DNA from 3 places in the Lelliottia sp. EB106-05-01-XG201 genome. Region 1 is predicted to be linked to each of the others. Evidence: predicted binding sites of a transcription regulator. Region 1 holds the regulator's gene; each other region holds the start of a gene.
The links. Region 1 encodes PurR, which represses purine synthesis genes. Its sites were predicted from a motif close to CANGCAAACGTTTGCNTG; they were not measured.
Positions count from the first base shown of each region.

Region 1 (7,062 bases):
GTCGTGCTCATGTCTTGCTTCCTTAAACTTCTGTTACGGCATTCGTCTGACATTGTAGCGGGTCAGACAGACATCGGAAAATAACATTTTCGTCACCTGTATATATCATAACGGTTGTCTGCTGAAGTTGCATTCCTAAGATAGCTTAACCCTAAGCCGCGCGCGGTTTCGCTTAAGGAGTGAGCAATAAGGTAACAGTCTGACGTTTTTTTTTGCACTCGCTAACGAAACAGACTTTTTTGCCGATAAATGCTATTAACTTCTCGCAGATTTTTAGATTAGAATCGACGGGCTTTGTAAATCATACGCAGGCATTATTGATGACCTGCTCCTAATTCAGAGGAATGCTCAGTGGCGCGGATAACAAAAATCTCGATCACGCTCTGTGCTTTACTATTTACATCACTTGTTTTCACGCCAGCGGCTAACGCCTCCGAGCAGGCGCGGCACTCTGCCGTGCAGAAATCGCACCTGGCGAAAACCACAGAACGTAAGAAAAAAACCACCAGCTCCAGTAAAAGCGAAAAGAAAAAAACCACCACCGCTCGCAAGCAGTCCACCTCCAGTAAGGCCCTCACCAGTAAAACCCGAAGCAAACCGACCCGCACCGCAAAAGTGACTCCGGAAAAATGCACCGTGCGTAAAGGACACAAAACTAACTGCGTGAAAGTGGGCAAAACGGCGAAGCTCTCTGAGGTGCATAAAGTGCGCGTGCAGAAAGCGCAAAAAACCGCGATGAACAAACTGATGGGTCAGATTGGCAAACCGTATCACTGGGGCGGCACCTCCCCGCGCACCGGTTTCGACTGCAGCGGTCTGGTCTATTACGCGTATAAAGATCTGGTGAAGTTCCGCATTCCGCGCACCGCGAACGAGATGTATCACCTGCGCGATGCCGCGTCGGTTAATCGCGGTGAACTGGAGAGCGGCGATCTGGTGTTCTTCCGCACCCAGGGTCGCGGCACTGCCGATCACGTGGGCGTTTACGTCGGCAACGGGAAATTCATTCAGTCTCCTCGCAGCGGCCAGGACATTCAAATCACCTCCCTGAGCGAAGACTACTGGGTTCGCCATTACGTTGGCGCGCGCCGCGTGATGACACCGAAAACCATTCGCTAATCCCTGCCCTGCCGCGCCGTCGGCAGGGTAAGTTCCTCTTTTGCATACCCTTTCAATTTGCTACTCTATCCATGCACTCAATAGGGTTATTGGCGTGCAACACTATAATAAGGAGAGAAGCAATGTCGTTCGAATTACCTGCATTACCGTATGCAAAAGACGCCCTGGCTCCGCACATTTCCGCGGAAACCCTGGAGTATCACTACGGCAAACACCATCAGACCTATGTCACTAACCTGAACAATCTGGTGAAAGGCACTGCGTTTGAAGGCAAAACGCTGGAAGAGATCGTGCGTAGCTCTGAAGGTGGCGTGTTCAACAACGCGGCTCAGGTCTGGAACCACACGTTCTACTGGCACTGCCTGGCCCCGAACGCCGGTGGCGAACCGACCGGTGAACTGGCTGCAGCGATCAATGCCGCGTTTGGCAGCTTTGCAGATTTCAAAGCGAAGTTTACTGACGCCGCAATCAAGAACTTCGGTTCTGGCTGGACGTGGCTGGTGAAAGAGGCTGATGGCAAACTGGCTATCGTTTCCACCTCTAACGCAGGCACCCCACTGACCACCAGCGCGAAACCGCTGATGACCGTCGATGTGTGGGAGCACGCTTACTATATCGATTACCGTAACGCTCGCCCGAACTACCTTGAGCACTTCTGGGCGCTGGTTAACTGGGAATTTGTGGCGAAGAACTTCGCCGCGTAAGAGACACGCAGAAGGGTTTTGCCCTTCTGCGTTTTTGGTTTATTCCGTCACGCTGGCCGGTTCCGGCTGTTTGCGACCGGATGTGAGAACCAGCAGCAGACCAAGAGCCGCAATAATCGCCCCCATCACCGGGACAAAGCTGTATCCCAGCCCGCCCGAAATCACCGCCCCACCCGCTGCCGCGCCGAGCGCATTACCGAGATTAAACGCGCCGATATTCACGGACGACGACAGACCCGGCGCTTCGTGTGCCACACGCATCACGCGCATCTGCAACGGCGGAACCACCGCAAAGGTCGCCGCGCCCCACACCACCATCGCAATGGCCGCCCCGAATTCGTTACGCGCCAGCCAGGGAATGGCGAGCATAATCACAATCAGCAGGGTTAAGAAGCCTTTCAGCGTACCGGTAACCGAGCGATCCGCCAGCTTGCCGCCGAGATAGTTCCCGAGTGAGAAGCCAACGCCGATCAGGACCAGCATCGCCGTCACAAACAGCGGCGTCGCGTGGGTAATGTCATGCAGCACGGGAGAGATATAGGTGTAGAGCGTGAACATCGCGCCTGCGCCGAGCACCGTCGTTAACAGGGCAGACAGCACCTGCGGGCGCACCAGCACCGACAGCTCTTTGCGCACGTCCGGGCGCTCGCCCGCCTCGCCTTTCGGCAGGGAGAAGAACAGCGCGATCATCGCCACCACGCCCAGCCCGGCGGTCGCCAGGAACGACATTCGCCAGCCAATCACTTCCCCGAGCCAGGTCGCCGCCGGAACGCCGCCAATGTTGGCGATGGTCAGGCCCATAAACATCGTCGCCACCGCGCTCGCCTGTTTATGTTTTGGCACCACGCTCGCGGCCACCACTGAGCCTAAGCCAAAGAACGCGCCATGGTTCAGGCTGGTCAGAATGCGCGACAGCAGCAGCGTCGTGTAATCCGGCGCAATCGCCGACAGCACGTTGCCGAGGGTAAAAATCGCCATCAGGAAGATCAGCGCATTGCGGCGGGCGCGATGGGAGAGCAATAGCGTCATGAGCGGCGCACCGATCATCACACCAATTGCATAGGCGCTGATGAGCATCCCCGCCGCTGGAATGGAGACGTCCACGCCTTTAGCAATGACGGGCAGCAGCCCCATCGGGGAAAACTCGGTGGTGCCGATGCCAAAAGCGCCAATCGCCAGGGCCAGCAGGGGAAAATTGATTTTCATTGTTAACTCCGGATGCCGTGTCGTCGTCATCGCGCGACACGGGACTAAGATGGCAAAAGCATGACATCAATCACAAAAAATGAGAAGTTAACAAATTAGCAAAAGATTTTTGCAGGATGGGTAACAATCAGGGAGAGGAGACGAGGGAGAGAACTCTCCCTCGCTTAAATCAGTGCAGGGCTGCGGTCAGACCTGCTGCAACAATCAAAGCCAGCACAATAACGGTCGTGGTCAGCGAAAACTTCAGATCGGTACTCATCAATTTTTCTCCTTTTAATCACCTTACGAAAAGTGAGCTTGCTCATTTTTACACAGTTTACCCCAAAAATCTTCCTGGATTTAGACTGATAACCGTTTTTGCTCTTCCCCTTTTCATCAAGATAAGACAAAATTCCACGCTAAATTTATAAGCGTACCGGCCACTGACCCCCTCCTGACGTTCTGAGTCGTTTTCCCGGCGTATCGCAATTCACATTGCGAGATAAGGGTGAGAGAAGGCAAACGTTTACCTTTAAGTATTTCAGGAGTTTAAGATATGGTCTGGAGTGACATGTAATGGCAACAATTAAAGATGTGGCGAAACGCGCAAACGTTTCCACTACAACCGTATCACATGTAATTAACAAAACGCGTTTTGTTGCGGAAGAGACGCGCAACGCCGTATGGGCTGCCATCAAAGAGCTGCACTACTCCCCGAGTGCCGTGGCGCGCAGCCTGAAAGTGAACCACACCAAATCGATCGGCCTGCTGGCGACCAGCAGCGAAGCCGCCTATTTCGCGGAGATCATCGAAGCCGTTGAGAAAAACTGCTTCCAGAAGGGCTACACCCTGATCCTTGGCAACGCCTGGAACAGCCAGGAAAAGCAGCGCGCTTACCTGTCGATGATGGCGCAAAAGCGCGTCGATGGCCTGCTGGTGATGTGTTCTGAATACCCGGAATCCGTGCTCTCCATGCTGGAAGAGTACCGTCACATCCCGATGGTGGTGATGGACTGGGGCGATACCCGCGCCGATTTCACCGACTCCGTGAACGACAACGCCTTCGAAGGCGGCTACATGGCGGGCCGTTACCTGATTGAACGCGGCCACCGCGAAATCGGCGTGATCCCGGGTCCGCTGGAGCGCAACACCGGCGCAGGCCGTCTGGCTGGTTTCATGAAAGCGATGGAAGAAGCGCTGATCACGGTGCCGGAAAACTGGATCGTGCAGGGCGACTTCGAGCCGGAGTCCGGCTATCGCGCGATGCAGCAGATTGTCTCCCAGTCACATCGCCCGACCGCGGTCTTTATCGGCGGCGATATTATGGCGATGGGCGCGCTTTGCGCAGCCGACGAACTCGGTTTGCGCGTCCCGCAGGACATTTCTGTGATCGGGTACGATAACGTGCGCAACGCCCGCTACTTCACCCCGGCGCTGACGACCATTCACCAGCCGAAAGACTCGCTGGGTGAAACGGCCTTCAACATGCTGATGGACCGCATCGTCAGCAAACGCGAAGAGTCGCAGTCGATTGAAGTCCACCCGCGCCTGATTGAGCGCCGCTCCGTCGCCGACGGTCCGTTCCGCGACTACCGCCGTTAATCACCTCTGAGGGGCCGGTTATTCCGGCTCCTTCAGCCACTCTCTGTTCAGCGTTTCGCTATCCCCCAGATACTCCAGCAGCCACGCCAGGGCCGGTGACATATCGTTTTGCTGCCAGGTCAGGCAACAGGCCGCATCCGGGAACGGGTTTTCCAGCGTTAAGGCCACCCACTCACCGCGATCGATACGCGGACGCGCGAAATGCACCGGCACCATCCCGACGCACAGCCCTGCGGAAAGACAGGTCGCCGAGGTTTCCCAGTCAGGGGCCACCACCCGCCGCTGGTTATCCAGCAGCCAGGTGATGCGTTTTGGCAGCGATCGGGACGTATCTTCCAGCACCAGCGACGGCCAGTTGCGCAACGTGTCATCGCTCAACGGGCCTTCAATAGCGGCGAGGGGATGATCGCGCGCCACGACGCAGGTCCAGCTCAGGGCTCCCATATCGCGAAAGGCATAACGTCCGCCCACCGGGATCGCCTGCGTGGCACCGATCGCCATCTCCACCCTGCCGTCAGAGAGCGCATCCCACACGCCGTTGAACACCTCCTGGGACACGCGCAGCTCCACGTCCGAGAAGTGGCGGTAAAAATCGACCACCATCTGGCGGGTGCGTTCCGGTTTGACGATGTTATCCACCGCAATGGCGAGATGGCCGCGCCAGCCGTTGGCAATCTGCTGACACTGCTCGCGGGTGATCATCATTTTTTTGATAACAGATCGCCCTTCTTTCAAAAACCAGACGCCCGCAGGCGTCAGGACGACGTCGCGGTGGCGGCGCTCAAACAGCGGAACCGCCAGCCACTCTTCAAGCTGACGCACGGTATAGCTTACCGCAGACGGAACGCGGTGCAGTTCCTGGGCCGCGCCGCTAAAGCTGCCGTTGCGCGCAACCGCATCAACCACTTCTAAGGAATATTCAGACCACATTTTTTGCCTGCAAAATTTTTGAATGCAACCACCAAATATTAGCGTTTCACAAGGCAGTTTGCACTCCCTACACTCTGCGCCAGTGAATACCCGCCCTCTTTAGGAAATAAAAACAATGCAACCCAACAAAGGATTCCTGGTCTGGCTCGGCGGCTTAAGCGTGCTGGGCTTCCTGGCCACCGACATGTACCTGCCCGCGTTTGCCGCGATGCAGGCGGATTTACAGACCCCAGCCGCCGCCATCAGCGCCAGCCTGAGCCTGTTCCTCGCCGGTTTTGCCTTCGCGCAGCTGCTGTGGGGGCCGCTCTCCGACCGCTACGGTCGTAAACCGATTTTACTCTTAGGTCTGGCGATTTTTGCCGTCGGCTGTCTGGGCATGCTCTGGGTGCGCGATGCGACCTGGCTTCTGGTACTGCGTTTTATCCAGGCATTCGGCGTGTGTGCCGCGGCGGTGACCTGGCAGGCGCTGGTCACGGACTACTATCCCGCTTCACGCGTGAACCGCATTTTTGCCACCATCATGCCGCTGGTCGGTCTTTCTCCGGCCCTGGCCCCGCTGCTCGGCAGCTGGATCCTGGTGCATTTTGACTGGCAGGCAATCTTCGCCACCCTGTTTATCATCACCCTGGTGCTGATGTTACCGGCCTTCGCGCTGAAACCGGCGCCAGCCAAACCGGCTGAAACGACGGATAATCGCGTCACCTTCCTCTCCCTGCTGCGCTCCCGCGCCTATCGCGGCAACGTGCTGGTCTACGCCGCCTGTTCCGCCAGCTTCTTTGCGTGGCTGACCGGTTCGCCGTTTATTCTGCACGATATGGGCTACAGCCCGGCGGTGATTGGTCTGAGCTATGTCCCGCAAACCATCGCCTTCCTGGTCGGCGGTTATGGCTGCCGCGCGGCGCTGCAAAAATGGCAGGGACAGCAGATGCTGCCGTGGCTGCTGGTGCTCTTCGCGGTGAGTGTGATTGGGACCTGGGCCGTTGGCTTTATTCCAGACGTCGGGCTGACGGAGATTCTGATCCCGTTCTGTGTGATGGCCGTGGCGAACGGTGCGATCTATCCTATCGTGGTGGCGCAGGCGCTGCGTCCGTTCCCGCATGCGACGGGGCGTGCAGCGGCGCTGCAAAACACGCTGCAGCTGGGTCTGTGCTTCCTGGCAAGCCTGATTGTTTCGGCGCTCATCGCCACCCCGCTGATGACCACCACCAGCGTGATGCTGGCGACCGTGGTTCTCGCCGCGCTGGGCTATCGCATGCAGGCCTCAGCGAAAGATCGGGTAAGCGAAACGGCACAAGCATAATCGCGCCAGCAATTATGTGACATTTTAGTGATTAGGCTGCTAATAACTTTCGGTTGAATCACCGTTTTTTGCAGCCTATACTAAATTTGCTTCACACAAATACGATAAATATTATGTGTTAACGGGAGCCGGAGTGCTCCCGTTTTACCATGGAAGGCCTTTCGGTAAGGGTTATCTCCCTTCCTCTGTTCTACGTCGGATATTAGCCTCGCGGAAAAACCG
Region 1 is NZ_JBYTDV010000001.1:2,640,450-2,647,511, forward strand. Features, by position in the region: gene grxD (monothiol glutaredoxin 4) at 1-11, opposite strand, end outside; gene AC3WS9_RS12435 (C40 family peptidase) at 352-1,119, shown strand; gene sodB (superoxide dismutase [Fe]) at 1,242-1,823, shown strand; gene AC3WS9_RS12445 (MFS transporter) at 1,863-3,029, opposite strand; gene cydH (cytochrome bd-I oxidase subunit CydH) at 3,199-3,288, opposite strand; gene purR (HTH-type transcriptional repressor PurR) at 3,585-4,610, shown strand; gene punR (DNA-binding transcriptional activator PunR) at 4,629-5,540, opposite strand; gene punC (purine nucleoside transporter PunC) at 5,656-6,840, shown strand.

Region 2 (7,062 bases), 1.2 Mb from region 1:
TTCCTGGGTGGTGCCCTGCAGCACGCCGACGCGTTTGCCTTTCAGGGACTCCAGCGTTGGCTGAATGTCAGAAGACTTAGCCACCACCAGACGCGAATCCGCGGCATAGAGTTTGTCGGTGAAGGCAATCTCCTGCTGACGTTTTTCGGTGATGGAGAGGGAGGACATAATCACGTCGATTTTTTTGGCTTTCAGCGAGGGGATCAGCGCATCCAGCGGGTTTTCAACGTAGGTACATTGCGTTTTGATGCGTTTGCACAGCTCGTTGGCGATATCGATGTCAAAACCGACCAGTTCACCTTTCGAATTCTTCGATTCAAACGGGGCATAAGTCGGATCGGTACCGATACGCACTTTTTGCGGAATGGCGGCAAAAGCAGCGGTAGCGCTGGAAAAGGCCAGCACCAGAGAAAGCGACAACACCAGTTTTTTCATGTTTATCCTCAACAGACTGTCTTCTTACGGGATTTTACGACGGGGGAGTGTCGTTAATGTGCCATTAATCCCCTTAGCAAGGCAAAGTATAATGCCCGCCAGATGGAAATTTTTGCATCATAAGTGCTTAACTATGCACTTGACGACCCAAAATGGTGCGCTTTTTGCACCATTTTGGATCCAACACATCCGAACACCCCGTCAGTGACGATTAATCACCGTATACGTTGAAGTCGAAATATTTCTTCGCCAGTTTGTCGTAGGTACCATCTTTGCGCAGTTCAGCAAAGGCTTTGTCGAAGGCCGCTTTCAGCTCTTTGTCGTCTTTACGCAGGCCAATTCCGGTGCCGTCACCGAAGTATTTTTTGTCTTTCACCGACGGACCGGCAAAGGCGAACTCTTTACCCGCAGGCTGTTTCAGGAAGCCTTCACTCGCCGCCACTTCGTCCTGGAATGCCGCATCCAGACGCCCTGCAGCCAGGTCAGAATAGATCAGATCCTGGTTCTGGTACGCGACCACATCGACGCCTTTTTCGCGCCAGTCGGCGTTAGCAAAACCTTCCTGCGTGGAGCCCTGCAGCACGCCAACGTGTTTGCCTTTCAGCGATTCGATCGTTGGCTGGATTGGGGAGCCTTTCGCCGCGATCAGACGGGAGTCCGCCGCGTAGAGCTTGTCAGAGAAGGCAATCTCCTGCTGACGTTTTTCAGTAATGGAGAGTGAAGAGATAATGGCATCGATTTTCTTGGCTTTCAGCGACGGGATTAACGCATCAAAATCGCTGCCCACCCATGTGCATTTCACCTGCATGCGCTTGCACATTTCATTTCCCAGATCGATATCAAAGCCGACGAAGTCGCCTTTCGCATCCTTGGACGAGAATGGCGCGTAAGTGGCGTCAGTACCGATACGCACTGTCTGAGGAAGTGCCGCATAGCTGCTCGCTGCCGCACTTAATCCCACCAGCAGAGACAGAGCCAGAACCGTCTTCTTCATACATTTACCCTCAAGTGTCGTGATTTTCTTATGGTTTATGTTGTGTGTTGTGTATCAGGCGTTCTCTTGCAGGTCTTATGCCATATTGCCGACGGGTCAAAAATTCGACGTTAAATATGTTAATAAAACGTTGCGATATTGCCTTAATAAGGAAAGATAGCAGGTCTGCCAAACGAACCGGAGAGGGAGAAAGGGAAAAAACGAATTAAATGTCGAGGATATGATCGCGGTTGCATAATTGCCCCGCAACGGGGCAACCAGGCTTATCATGCACCCAAAACGGGCAACGGGTTATGCGCCCTGCCAGCGGGCGAAGAGATCTTCCGGCAGGTCGATGTCAAACTGATCCAGTACGCGATTGACCGTCTGGTTGATCACGTCGTCCAGCGTTTGCGGGCGATGATAAAACGCCGGCACCGGCGGCATAATCACCGCGCCCAGCTCCGCCGCCTGGGTCATCAGGCGCAAATGGCCGAGATGCAGCGGCGTTTCACGCACGCAGAGCACCAGGGTGCGGCGCTCTTTCAGCACCACGTCGGCGGCGCGCGTCACCAGCGTGTCCGTATAGCTGTTCACGATGCCGGAGAGCGTTTTGATGGAGCACGGCAGGATAACCATCCCGGCGGTTTTAAACGAGCCAGAAGAGATGCTGGCGGCGATATCGCGGGCATCGTGCACCACGTCGGCCAGGGCCTGAACGTCGCGCAGGGAAAAATCGGTTTCGAGGGAGAGGGTCTGACGCGCCGCCTGGCTCATCACCAGATGGGTCTGGACATCCGCTACGTCGCGCAGCACTTCCAGCAGTCGTACGCCGTAAATGGCACCGCTGGCACCGGAGATCCCTACAATGAGTTGTTTCATGATTTCGCCCTTACTTGCATCTCGGGCAGACTTTGCAGGATTTTGCGGGGAGTTGCAAGTGAGGGCACCCGCCCTCACCAGCCGAAGACTTAGCCTTCGTTGTGCATCTCTAAGCTTTCGAGATCGTTTTGCATCTGCACGGCTTTCGCATCGTCGTTGCGCAGCGAGTCGAGATAGTCGAGATACTGCTGATCAACGTCTTTAGTCACGTAGATGCCGTTGAAGACCGAACACTCAAACTGCTGAATATCCGGGTTCTCGGCGCGTACGGCGTCAATCAGATCGCTCAGGTCCTGGAAAATCAGGCCGTCAGCGCCGATGATCTGGCGAATCTCATCCACTTCGCGACCGTGAGCAATCAGCTCGTTGGCGGTCGGCATGTCGATTCCGTAGACGTTCGGGAAGCGAATTTCCGGCGCAGCAGAGGCCAGATAGACCTTCTTCGCACCCGCTTCACGCGCCATCTCGATGATCTGCTCAGACGTGGTGCCGCGCACAATGGAGTCGTCCACCAGCAGCACGTTCTTATCGCGGAACTCAGCGCGGTTGGCGTTGAGCTTACGACGCACGGACTTACGACGCAGCTGCTGGCCCGGCATGATAAAAGTGCGGCCCACGTAGCGGTTCTTCACGAAGCCCTGACGGTACGGTTTACCCAGGATTCGTGCCATTTCCAGGGCGATATCGCAGGAGGTTTCCGGGATCGGGATGACCACGTCGATATCCAGATCGTCCCACTCACGGGCAATCTTCTCACCGAGCTTGGTGCCCATGTTCACACGCGCGCTGTACACGGAAATCTTGTCGATGAACGAGTCCGGACGGGCGAAGTACACATATTCGAACAGGCACGGATTGCTGACCGGGTTTTCCGCGCACTGGCGGGTAAACAGCTGGCCTTTTTCGGTGATGTAGACAGCTTCGCCCGGTGCGACGTCGCGCAGGAACTCAAAGCCCAGAGTATCCAGCGCTACGCTTTCGGAGGCGACCATGTACTCGGTACGGCCATCGCCCAGATCGCGTTTACCCAGCACCAGCGGACGGATGCCGTTAGGGTCGCGGAACGCCACCATACCGTGGCCGATAATCATCGCCACGCAGGCATACGCGCCACGGATCTGGCGGTTGGTCGCGGCAATGGCGGCAAAAATGTTGTCTGCTTCCAGCGGGTAATGGCGGAAGTTATCCAGCTCGCTGGCAAAGATATTGAGCAGGATTTCAGAATCAGAGGTGGTGTTAATGTGGCGACGCTTCTCTTCAAACAGCTTTTTACGCAGCTCGTGCGCGTTGGTCAGGTTGCCATTGTGGGCAAGCGTGATGCCATACGGAGAGTTGACGTAGAAAGGTTGTGCTTCAGAGGCGCTGGAACTGCCAGCAGTAGGATAACGAACGTGGCCAATCCCCATATTGCCCTGCAGGCGCTGCATATGGCGGGCTTCAAATACATCGTTGACCAGGCCATTCGCTTTGCGTAAACGGAAACAGTTGTTGGCATCAATGGTAATGATGCCTGCTGCATCCTGGCCACGGTGCTGAAGCACCGATAACGCGTCATAAATAGACTGGTTTACCGGCATGAAACCGGCGATACCGACAATACCGCACATTCGTCTTTTCCTCGTTAAGCCACATCTCAAAGTGATTACACTTTGGGCAAGAAACTCGACGAGCTTTGCAGATAGTCAAAGAACCATCTGATGATGAAGCTGAACTGTGGAATCAGCTGGGACTTGCTCCAGTCTTCGCTTTTTGAAAACCCGGTAAAGGTATCAAGGAAGAACAGAATCGCTGCCACGATCAGCGCGCCTCGCAGCGCACCAAAACAGATCCCCAGTACCCTGTCCGTTCCTGACAGACCGGTTTTCTCGACCAGCTGACCTATCACGTAGTTCACGATAGCGCCGACGAGAAGCGTCGCGACAAACAGCACCGCGATGGCGATTCCATTTCGGACCAGTTCATCTTCAAAGCCCGTGAACCAGACAGACAGGTAAGTGTAGTAATGACTGGCAACAAAGAAAGCACAACCCCATGTCACCAGCGATAACGCTTCACGAACAAAGCCACGGATCAGGCTAACCAGACAGGAAAAACCTATCACCGCAATGATGGCGTAATCAATCCAGACCATATGTGTCCCACGATTAAACGCCCTGTCATCCAGTTCGGGGCGAATTCTAACAGAAAAAGAAAACGTTTGCGTAGGGATTTCCTTCCCGCGCGTAAATAAAAAAGGCGCTGAAAAAATGCTCAACGCCGTCCGTTCTTTTGCCCCTCACCCCGGCCCTCTCCCCAAAGGGGCGAGGGAGAAAAGACCGCACCGATCAGTTCCCTCTCCCCTATGGGGAGAGGGTTAGGGTGAGGGCAGTAAGCGCCTATCAGTTCGCGCTATAATTCATCACCACACCGCTCAACCCGGAGATCTGCTTCAGCTCGCCAAGCGACCCTTTCAGCTTATCTTTCGAGGCATCCGGGCCGACCAGAATGCGGGTGATTTTACCCTGCACCGGCGTCGAAGGTGAAGTGTAAACCCGATATCCTGCCCCGCGGAGTTTACCCACCACTTCATTGACTTTATCGGCATTTTTCAACGCCCCAAGCTGCACCACGTACGCTTTCCCGGTCGGCGCAGGTTTCTCTTCCTGAACCGGTTTTTCCGGCGGCGCTTCTGCCGCAGCGGCAATCTGCTCGCTGGCTTTATCACGCTGTGGTTTCGGCTGGGGCTTGTCCGCCGGTTTCGCGGCAGGCTTAGGCTGCACGACCGGTTCCGGAACTGGGTCCAGTTCGCCGGTGTTGCTTGCCGTCAAACGAGAGGGATCGAGCGACGGTGCCGCCGCATCTCCGGCACGCACCTCTTCTGCCGCCCCTTCCGGAGGCTGAGCAGGCAGCGCCTGCGTGGCCGCAGGCAGCATGTCGGGCTCGTCGCGATCGCCGGGTTTCGGCACCAGCGGGATCGCCGCGAACTCATCCTGATAATGTTTTTTCTGCCCGTCGAGCAGTCCCGGGAGGATAATCACTCCCAGCGCAACCAGCACAATGGTTCCTGTTAAACGGTTCTGAAACTTACTTGCCACCGGTTCTCCCCGCCTCCATCACTTCCATGACATGCGCTACGGTGTGGAACGATCCACACACCAGCACGGTATCTTCAGGTTTAGCATCCGCCATCGCGGCGTGCCATGCCAGCGCCACGTTTTCATAAGCTTCGCCCTGCGCGAGATGTTCCATCAACTGTTCGGCAGACGCGCCCCGTGGGCCTTCCAGTGGAGCACAATACCAGCAATCGACGACACTCTCCATGCAGGGCAGCGTGCCAGCAATATCTTTATCATGAAGCATACCGATAACCGCCAGCACTCGCCCGGTTTTTGGCAGGGATTTGAGTCGTTCTGCGAGGTAGGCCGCGGCATGGGGATTGTGCGCCACGTCCAGGATCAGACGCGGAGACTCGCTGACAATCTGAAAACGTCCCGGCAGAAGCGCATTCTGAATACCGTCACGGATCGCCTGTTCGCTCACCGCCAGTCCACTGGCGCGAATGGCCGCCAGCGCGGTAGCGGCGTTCGGCTGCGGAACCTGCGGCAACGGCAGATTATCCAGCACGCCCTGAGCATCGCTAAAGCGCCAGCCCTCAGCCGACACCTCATACTGCCAGTCAACGCCGCGGCGCATCAGATGCGCCCCCTTCTCCTGCGCCACATCGGCGATGGTGTTCGGCATATCCGGCTCACCCACCACGGCAGGTTTGTTGGCGCGGAAAACGCCCGCTTTTTCGCGACCAATGCTTTCGCGGTCTGGCCCCAGCCAGTCCGTGTGATCCAGCGCGATGCTGGTCACGACGGCGACGTCGGCATCGACCATGTTAGTGGCGTCCAGGCGTCCGCCTAAACCGACTTCGAGGATCACCACGTCCAGCTGTGCCTGTTTGAACAGCCACAGGGCGGAGAGCGTCCCGTACTCAAAATAGGAGAGCGAAATCTCACCGCGCGCGGCTTCGATTTCCGCAAAAGAGGCGGTGTGCGCCGATTCCGGCAGCTCGGTATTCTGCACACGCACGCGCTCGGTGTAGCGCACCAGATGCGGAGAACTGTAAACACCCACCTTGTAACCGGCGGCCATCAGCATCGATTCGATGGTGCGGCAGGTTGTGCCTTTGCCGTTGGTTCCCGCCACGGTGAAGACGAACGGCGCGGGCTTGAGGACGTCTAAACGCGCAGCGACCTGGCTCACGCGGTCCAGTCCCATATCGATGGTTTTACTGTGGAGATTTTCCAGATAAGAAAGCCACGTGACCAGGGGTGACGTGGCTTGGGGAATCATTTGTTTTTCCATGATACGCACTTTCATTTTAGGTTAGAAAGCAAAAGGGCAGCGCCGTCTGGCCCTGCCCTTTTTGAGTTATCAGGCTTCGGGTTCCTGATGCGGCACGACCACGCCTTCACGCGGTTCGTCCGGACTTGGCGACGGCAGATTCATCAGCTTCGCCAGGATGCTTGCCAGTTTCAGGCGCATTTCCGGGCGGCGAACGATCATGTCGATAGCGCCTTTTTCGATCAGGAATTCACTGCGCTGGAAGCCCGGCGGCAGTTTCTCACGCACGGTCTGTTCGATAACGCGTGGACCGGCAAAGCCGATCAGCGCTTTCGGTTCAGCGATGTTCAGATCGCCCAGCATCGCAAAGCTCGCCGATACGCCGCCCATGGTAGGGTCGGTGAGAACGGAGATATACGGCAGACCGCGTTCCTGCATTTTGCCCAGCGCTGCAGAGGTTT
Region 2 is NZ_JBYTDV010000001.1:1,457,034-1,464,095, reverse strand. Features, by position in the region: gene hisJ (histidine ABC transporter substrate-binding protein HisJ) at 1-435, opposite strand, end outside; gene argT (lysine/arginine/ornithine ABC transporter substrate-binding protein ArgT) at 647-1,429, opposite strand; gene AC3WS9_RS06855 (UbiX family flavin prenyltransferase) at 1,721-2,290, opposite strand; gene purF (amidophosphoribosyltransferase) at 2,380-3,897, opposite strand; gene cvpA (colicin V production protein) at 3,933-4,421, opposite strand; gene dedD (cell division protein DedD) at 4,669-5,364, opposite strand; gene folC (bifunctional tetrahydrofolate synthase/dihydrofolate synthase) at 5,354-6,622, opposite strand; gene accD (acetyl-CoA carboxylase, carboxyltransferase subunit beta) at 6,692-7,062, opposite strand, start outside.
Region 2: the regulator PurR is predicted to act here: its motif matches at 4,477-4,494, upstream of cvpA (colicin V production protein).

Region 3 (7,062 bases), 1.4 Mb from region 1:
AGGAGAGCGAGACGCCGAAACAAGAGGACGAGAAGCCATGACAAGCCGCAAACCTGCCCATCTCCTGCTGGTGGATGACGATCCCGGCCTGCTCAAGCTGCTGGGAATGCGTCTGGTCAGCGAAGGTTACAGCGTGGTCACCGCCGAAAGCGGCGCGGAAGGGCTGAAAGCGCTGGGCCGTGAGAAGGTCGATCTGGTGATAAGCGATCTGCGCATGGACGAGATGGACGGGATGCAGCTGTTTGTCGAAATCCAGAAGCTGCAGCCGGGCATGCCGGTGATTATCCTCACCGCTCACGGCTCAATCCCGGATGCGGTCGCCGCCACCCAGCAGGGCGTATTCAGCTTCCTGACCAAACCGGTGGACAAAGACGCGCTTTATAAAGCTATTGACGATGCGCTGGAACACTCCGCCCCGTCGGTGGATGAGAAGTGGCGCGAATCGATTGTCACGCGCAGCCCTATAATGCTGCGCCTGCTGGAGCAGGCGCGGATGGTCGCCCAGTCGGACGTCAGCCTGCTGATCAACGGCCAGAGCGGGACCGGGAAAGAGATTCTGGCCCAGGCGATCCACAACGCCAGCCCGCGCAGTAAAAATGCCTTTATCGCCATCAACTGCGGCGCGCTGCCGGAGCAACTGCTGGAATCGGAACTCTTTGGCCATGCGCGCGGAGCCTTTACCGGCGCGGTCAGCAGCCGGGAAGGGCTGTTCCAGGCGGCAGAAGGCGGCACGCTGTTCCTCGATGAGATTGGTGACATGCCCGCGCCGCTGCAGGTGAAGTTGCTGCGCGTGTTGCAGGAGCGCAAAGTGCGCCCGCTCGGCAGTAACCGGGATATCGACATCAACGTGCGCATCATTTCCGCAACGCACCGCGATCTGCCGAAAGCGATGGAGCGCAAAGAGTTCCGCGAAGATCTCTACTATCGCCTCAACGTCGTGAACCTGAAAATCCCCGCACTCGCCGAGCGTTCAGAAGATATTCCGCTGCTGGCAAACCATCTGCTGCGTCAGTCGGCCGATCGGCATAAACCTTTCGTACGCGCGTTTTCAACCGATGCGATGAAACGTCTGATGACCGCCAGCTGGCCGGGCAACGTGCGTCAGCTGGTGAACGTGATCGAGCAGTGCGTGGCGCTCACCTCTTCGCCGGTGATCAGCGATGCGCTGGTGGACCAGGCGCTGGAGGGCGAAAACACGGCGCTGCCGACCTTCGTCGAAGCGCGTAACCAGTTCGAGCTCAACTATCTGCGCAAGCTGCTGCAGATCACCAAAGGCAACGTCACCCACGCCGCGCGCATGGCCGGACGTAACCGCACCGAGTTCTACAAACTGCTGTCGCGCCACGAGCTGGAAGCGAACGATTTTAAAGAGTAGTACCGCAAAATTTGACTGACTATGATACTGTGAGCAATCGATTACGAGGCTACAGACAGGCGAGCGTTTAAGGACCCACCATGAAAAAGATTGATGCGATTATTAAACCTTTCAAACTGGATGATGTGCGTGAAGCGCTGGCGGAAGTCGGTATCACCGGGATGACAGTCACCGAAGTGAAAGGCTTTGGTCGCCAGAAAGGTCATACCGAGTTGTACCGTGGCGCAGAGTACATGGTGGATTTCCTGCCGAAAGTGAAAATCGAAATTGTGGTGACCGACGATATCGTGGATACCTGCGTGGATACCATTATCCGCACGGCGCAGACCGGTAAAATCGGTGACGGCAAGATCTTCGTCTTTGATGTGGCGCGCGTGATCCGTATTCGTACGGGTGAAGAAGACGACGCGGCGATTTAACCCTTAGCTCCGTTGTGATTGCCGGGTGGCGGCTTCGCCTTACCCGGCCTACAAAATCTCAGCGAGTAGGCCGGGTAAGCGCAGCGCCACCCGGCTTTGTTTGGCTTACAGAACCTTATGCGGACCAAAGCATTCGTAATGAATCTGCTCTGCATTCACACCCAGCTCAACCAACTGACCCGCTGCAAACTGCATAAACCCGACCGGACCGCAAAGATAAAACTGCATCGCCGGATCGCTGAACAACCCTTCCTGAGTCCGTAAATCCATCAGCCCTGCGCTATCAAACCGGTCTCCGCTTTCAGGCTGATTAAACCAGACGTGAGACGCGAAGCGCGGCAGCGTGGCACCCAGCGTTTTCACTTCGTCAGCAAAAGCATGTACCTGGCCGTTTTGTGCCGCGTGGAACCAGTTAACCTGCGCACTGTGGTTTGACGCCGCGAGGGTATCCAGCATCGCCAGCATCGGCGTTTGTCCGACACCCGCTGAGATCAGCGTCACCGGCGTATTCGTTTCCACCGCCATAAAGAAATCACCCGCCGGAGCCGCCAGATGCACCACATCACCAACGCTGGCGTGGTTATGCAACCAGTTAGAGACCTGACCGCCGTCTTCACGTTTCACCGCAATGCGATAGCCTTTGCCGTTCGCTTGACGAGTCAGAGAATATTGACGAATTTCCTGATGCGGGAAGCCTTCAGGCTTCAGCCACACGCCGAGATACTGGCCCGGCTGATAATCCGCGACCGGCTGCCCGTCGACCGGCTCAAATTCAAAGCTGGTGATAAGCGCGCTGCGTGGGGTCTTCTCCACGATACGGAACGCGCGCGTGCCTTCCCAGCCGCCGTTTTTTGTGGCGTGCTCGCTGTAGATCTGCGCTTCACGATTGATAAACACGCCGGCCAGCACGCCGTAGGCTTTACCCCAGGCGTCCAGCACGTCCTGACCCGGGCTGAACATCTCGTCCAGCGTCGCCAGCAGATGGCCGCCGACGATGTCATATTGCTCGGGCTGAATCTGGAAGCTGGTATGCTTCTGGGCGATTTTCTCAACGGCAGGCAGCAGCGCAGCCAGATTTTCAATATTGCTGGCATAGGCGGCGATGGCGTTAAACAGGGCTTCGCGCTGATCGCCGTTGCGCTGGTTGCTCATGTTGAAAATCTCTTTGAGCTCCGGATTATGCGCAAACATACGATCGTAAAAATGGGCGGTGAGTTTAGGGCCGGTTTCGACCAGCAGGGGAATGGTGGCTTTCACTGTAGCGATGGTTTGAGCGTCTAACATAGCAACTTCCTTTGACGGTTATTTTAATGATGTATTTTAAATGCATCTTATAAAAAATAACCCTGTGTTGTAAATGGTTCTTTGCATCATGAAATAGTTGCATCACAAACCTGAAAAGAAATCCATTGAAAAGCACGAGGTCTTTATTCCTCAAACCCTTGCGTGGCGTGGAGGTAAACGTTTGCGTAAAATCCTTTGTCAAGACCTGTTATCGCAACACTATTCGGTTATACTGTTGCCCGTCGTCTATCAGGACAGCCTTTTTTAGGCCAAATTTTATTGTTAGCTGAGTCAGGAGATGCGGATGTTAAAGCGTGAAATGAACATTGCCGATTATGATGCCGAACTGTGGCAGGCTATGGAGCAGGAAAAAGTACGTCAGGAAGAGCACATCGAACTGATCGCCTCCGAGAACTACACCAGCCCGCGCGTGATGCAGGCGCAGGGTTCTCAGCTGACCAACAAATATGCAGAAGGTTACCCGGGCAAGCGCTACTACGGCGGTTGCGAATACGTTGATATCGTTGAACAACTGGCGATTGACCGTGCAAAAGAGCTGTTCGGCGCAGACTACGCTAACGTTCAGCCGCACTCTGGTTCTCAGGCTAACTTCGCGGTCTACACCGCGCTGCTGCAGCCGGGCGATACCGTTCTCGGTATGAACCTGGCGCAGGGTGGCCACCTGACTCACGGTTCCCCGGTTAACTTCTCCGGCAAACTGTACAACATCATCCCTTACGGTATTGATGAGTCCGGCAAAATTGACTACGAAGACATGGCGAAGCAGGCGCAGACCCACAAACCGAAGATGATCATCGGTGGTTTCTCTGCTTACTCCGGCGTGGTTGACTGGGCAAAAATGCGTGAAATCGCAGACAGCATCGGCGCATACCTGTTCGTGGATATGGCACACGTTGCTGGTCTTATCGCGGCAGGCGTTTACCCGAACCCGGTTCCACACGCGCACGTCGTGACCACCACCACCCACAAAACCCTGGCGGGTCCGCGCGGCGGCCTGATCCTGGCGAAAGGCGGTGACGAAGATCTGTATAAGAAACTGAACTCTGCCGTGTTCCCAAGCGCACAGGGCGGCCCGCTGATGCACGTAATCGCGGCCAAAGCAGTGGCGCTGAAAGAAGCGATGGAGCCAGAGTTCAAAGTCTACCAGCAGCAGGTTGCCAAAAACGCCAAAGCAATGGTGGAAGTGTTCCTGAACCGCGGCTACAAAGTGGTTTCTGGCGGCACTGAGAACCACCTGTTCCTGCTGGATCTGGTGGACAAAAACCTGACCGGTAAAGAAGCTGATGCCGCGCTGGGTCGTGCTAACATCACCGTCAACAAAAACAGCGTTCCAAACGATCCGAAGAGCCCGTTTGTGACCTCCGGTATCCGTATTGGTTCTCCGGCTGTGACTCGCCGCGGTTTCAAAGAAGCCGAAGTGAAAGAGCTGGCTGGCTGGATGTGTGATGTTCTCGACAACATCAACGACGAAGCTGTGATCGAACGTATCAAAGGTAAAGTGCTGGATATCTGCGCACGTTTCCCTGTGTACGCGTAAGTTATTGCTTCAATTAAAAAAGGCCGCGTAAGCGGCCTTTTTTATTGTCTGCGAATGTAGGCCCGATAAGCGAAGCGCCATCGGGCAGGGTTTTACCGACGGTCAATCGATATCGCCCCCGGCCCGGTTACCGCCAGTAACAGAAACGCCCCGGCAATACTGACGTTCTTGTAGAAGTTAATCATGTTCGGCATCACCGCATCGCCGCTCATATCCCAGTAATGGTGACCAATCACCGCCGTCCCCAGCGTATAGAAGACGAATAACACCGCCAGCGGTCGGGTAAAGAATCCGAGCACAATCAAAATCGCGGCGGGCACTTCCATGATCACCGCAATAATCGCCGCCAGCATCGGCATCGGTGCGCCGAGGGACGTCATATATTGCACCGTTCCATCAAACCCGGTCATTTTCGGAATACCAAAAATAATAAACAACACAACAACCGCGATACGTGCAATCAGCAGAACCAGCGAGCGGGACTGACCGAAATCGAAATAGCGTAGAGTGTTCATGGCAGGCTCGTTATTGAGGGGGCATATTTTAAAGCTAATACACAACTCGTGAAATCGCCATTCGTGTTTTGATCCCGAATCAGACAAATGAGTGATTTTAATTCCTGAGACTGCGGCATTGCATACGGGAGGTGTGTAAAATCCGCTTTTTTCTTTGGTAAGGGAATACACATGCATTGCATTGAATGTCAGCAGCAGGAAGCCAATAAAGGGTCAGGGCTTTGCGACCCGTGTGAACGTGTTTTTTTGAAGCAAATTAATGGATTTCTGTATCTTCCCGCTGCGGGATTAACGATTAACCTCGGCCTGTTACTCTTAGGCGTGCTAGGGATTATCGCGGCGATGATCGGTGTCTGGCCCTATGCCAACAGGATAAACTGGTTTGATGCTGGCTATATGGCCTTGACGATACTTCACTTCGTGATAACCGTATGTGCAAGCTGGTGCTTTTTTAAAAAGAAAAAACATACTCGCATCTTGATGATTGCTTATTATCTGGCCGGAATGATATCTGTTCTCTATTATTATGGTATTCCAGTCTGTTTTTACGACGCAAAGATGAATAGCAAAGATATCTCTTTTGCAACGACATCTGTAATAGCGGCAGTCATCTGGATACCTTATTTCCTGAAATCAGAACGCATTAACGAGGTATTCTGTCGCTAGTGCGTCCTTTATAAATACCCGATACCGATCATTTTTTCTGTATCGGGTAAATACTTCCGCCATAAGACCAAATAATCAGCCGCTTAACCCTTAGCGCGTATCCTCCATCACCCTCTCACACTTCGCCTCGCTTTCCGCGCCGTTCCCGCTTTTGGCGGCCTGAATACAGGCCTGATAATCCGTCGGCGAAATGGTCTCCGGGGTCCGTTCTGACGGTGGGGTCTGGCAGCCTGCCAGCAGTAAAATGCTCATCACTATGCCACTTATTTTCATCACTTTTCTCCTGTGCAGTGTCGGCGATTAAAAGATCGTGAATGGCGCAATCACGTTAAATTTGATATCGATTTCGTCCTGGAACATGTTGTTGTAACCGCCGCTGTAGTTGGGGTTACTGCCGTGGTTGTCGTAGTTGATGTAGTGCAGATTAAACAGCGTGCCTTTCAGGCGGCCGGTCTGCACCGTGTGGGCGATATTGAATGTCCAGGCGGATTCATCGATGCGCTGGCTCTGATCGGCCAGTTTGCCGTCGACGGTACAGGTAGTGCAGGGTTTACCGTTCCAGCCGTAGGCGTAGCCCGCGCCAATCGCCCAGCCGGGCAGATCGTAATTTTTCAGGTCATAGGTCACTCCGGCGAAGGCCGAGGTTTCCCCGTTGGCATCAAAGTCAGAGGCCGCATCCCACCAGATATCCAGTCGTCCGTTAGAGCTCGCATAGGCTGGGGTGATACGTTGCAGTAAGAAGCCCTGATTGCCGTCTGCTTTTACGGTCTGGGCTTCGAGGCGAAAATCCAGCGTATCCAGGGTGTAACCGAGGGTGATGCCCTGCAGCCAGGCCAGGCCGTCGTACTCATCGTTGACCGAACCGTAGGCGGCGATGGTGTTATCGCCCACTTTGTCTTTAGCGCCGTAGAACTGATAGCTGACGCGAAGGTCATTTCCGGCCACCGGGAAGCTGTACGATACTTTGCCGAAATACTGATCCATAAAATCCGCCGCCTGAGCCATCGAGGCCTCCAGCACCAGCTTGTTTTTAAAGTCGTACCGCAGGCCAAGGGAGTGAACGTAATCGATTTTGGTGGTGTTATCCGCTGCCCGGAACTCGTACATCTCCGTGTACCACGGGGCTTTGTATTTATCCGACCACAGGTAAGAACTCGACAGCGCGCCGTGCTCGCCAAAGTCCCAGTTACCGCCAATCTCTGCGCCCTGATAGGCACCGGGCACAAAGCCCCAGTGCACGGCGAG
Region 3 is NZ_JBYTDV010000001.1:1,277,338-1,284,399, forward strand. Features, by position in the region: gene qseG (two-component system QseEF-associated lipoprotein QseG) at 1-41, shown strand, start outside; gene glrR (two-component system response regulator GlrR) at 38-1,375, shown strand; gene glnB (nitrogen regulatory protein P-II) at 1,456-1,794, shown strand; gene hmpA (NO-inducible flavohemoprotein) at 1,900-3,078, opposite strand; gene glyA (serine hydroxymethyltransferase) at 3,383-4,636, shown strand; gene AC3WS9_RS06030 (DoxX family protein) at 4,729-5,151, opposite strand; gene AC3WS9_RS06035 (DUF2569 domain-containing protein) at 5,323-5,817, shown strand; gene chiQ (ChiQ/YbfN family lipoprotein) at 5,908-6,090, opposite strand; gene AC3WS9_RS06045 (OprD family outer membrane porin) at 6,118-7,062, opposite strand, start outside.
Region 3: the regulator PurR is predicted to act here: its motif matches at 3,249-3,266, upstream of glyA (serine hydroxymethyltransferase).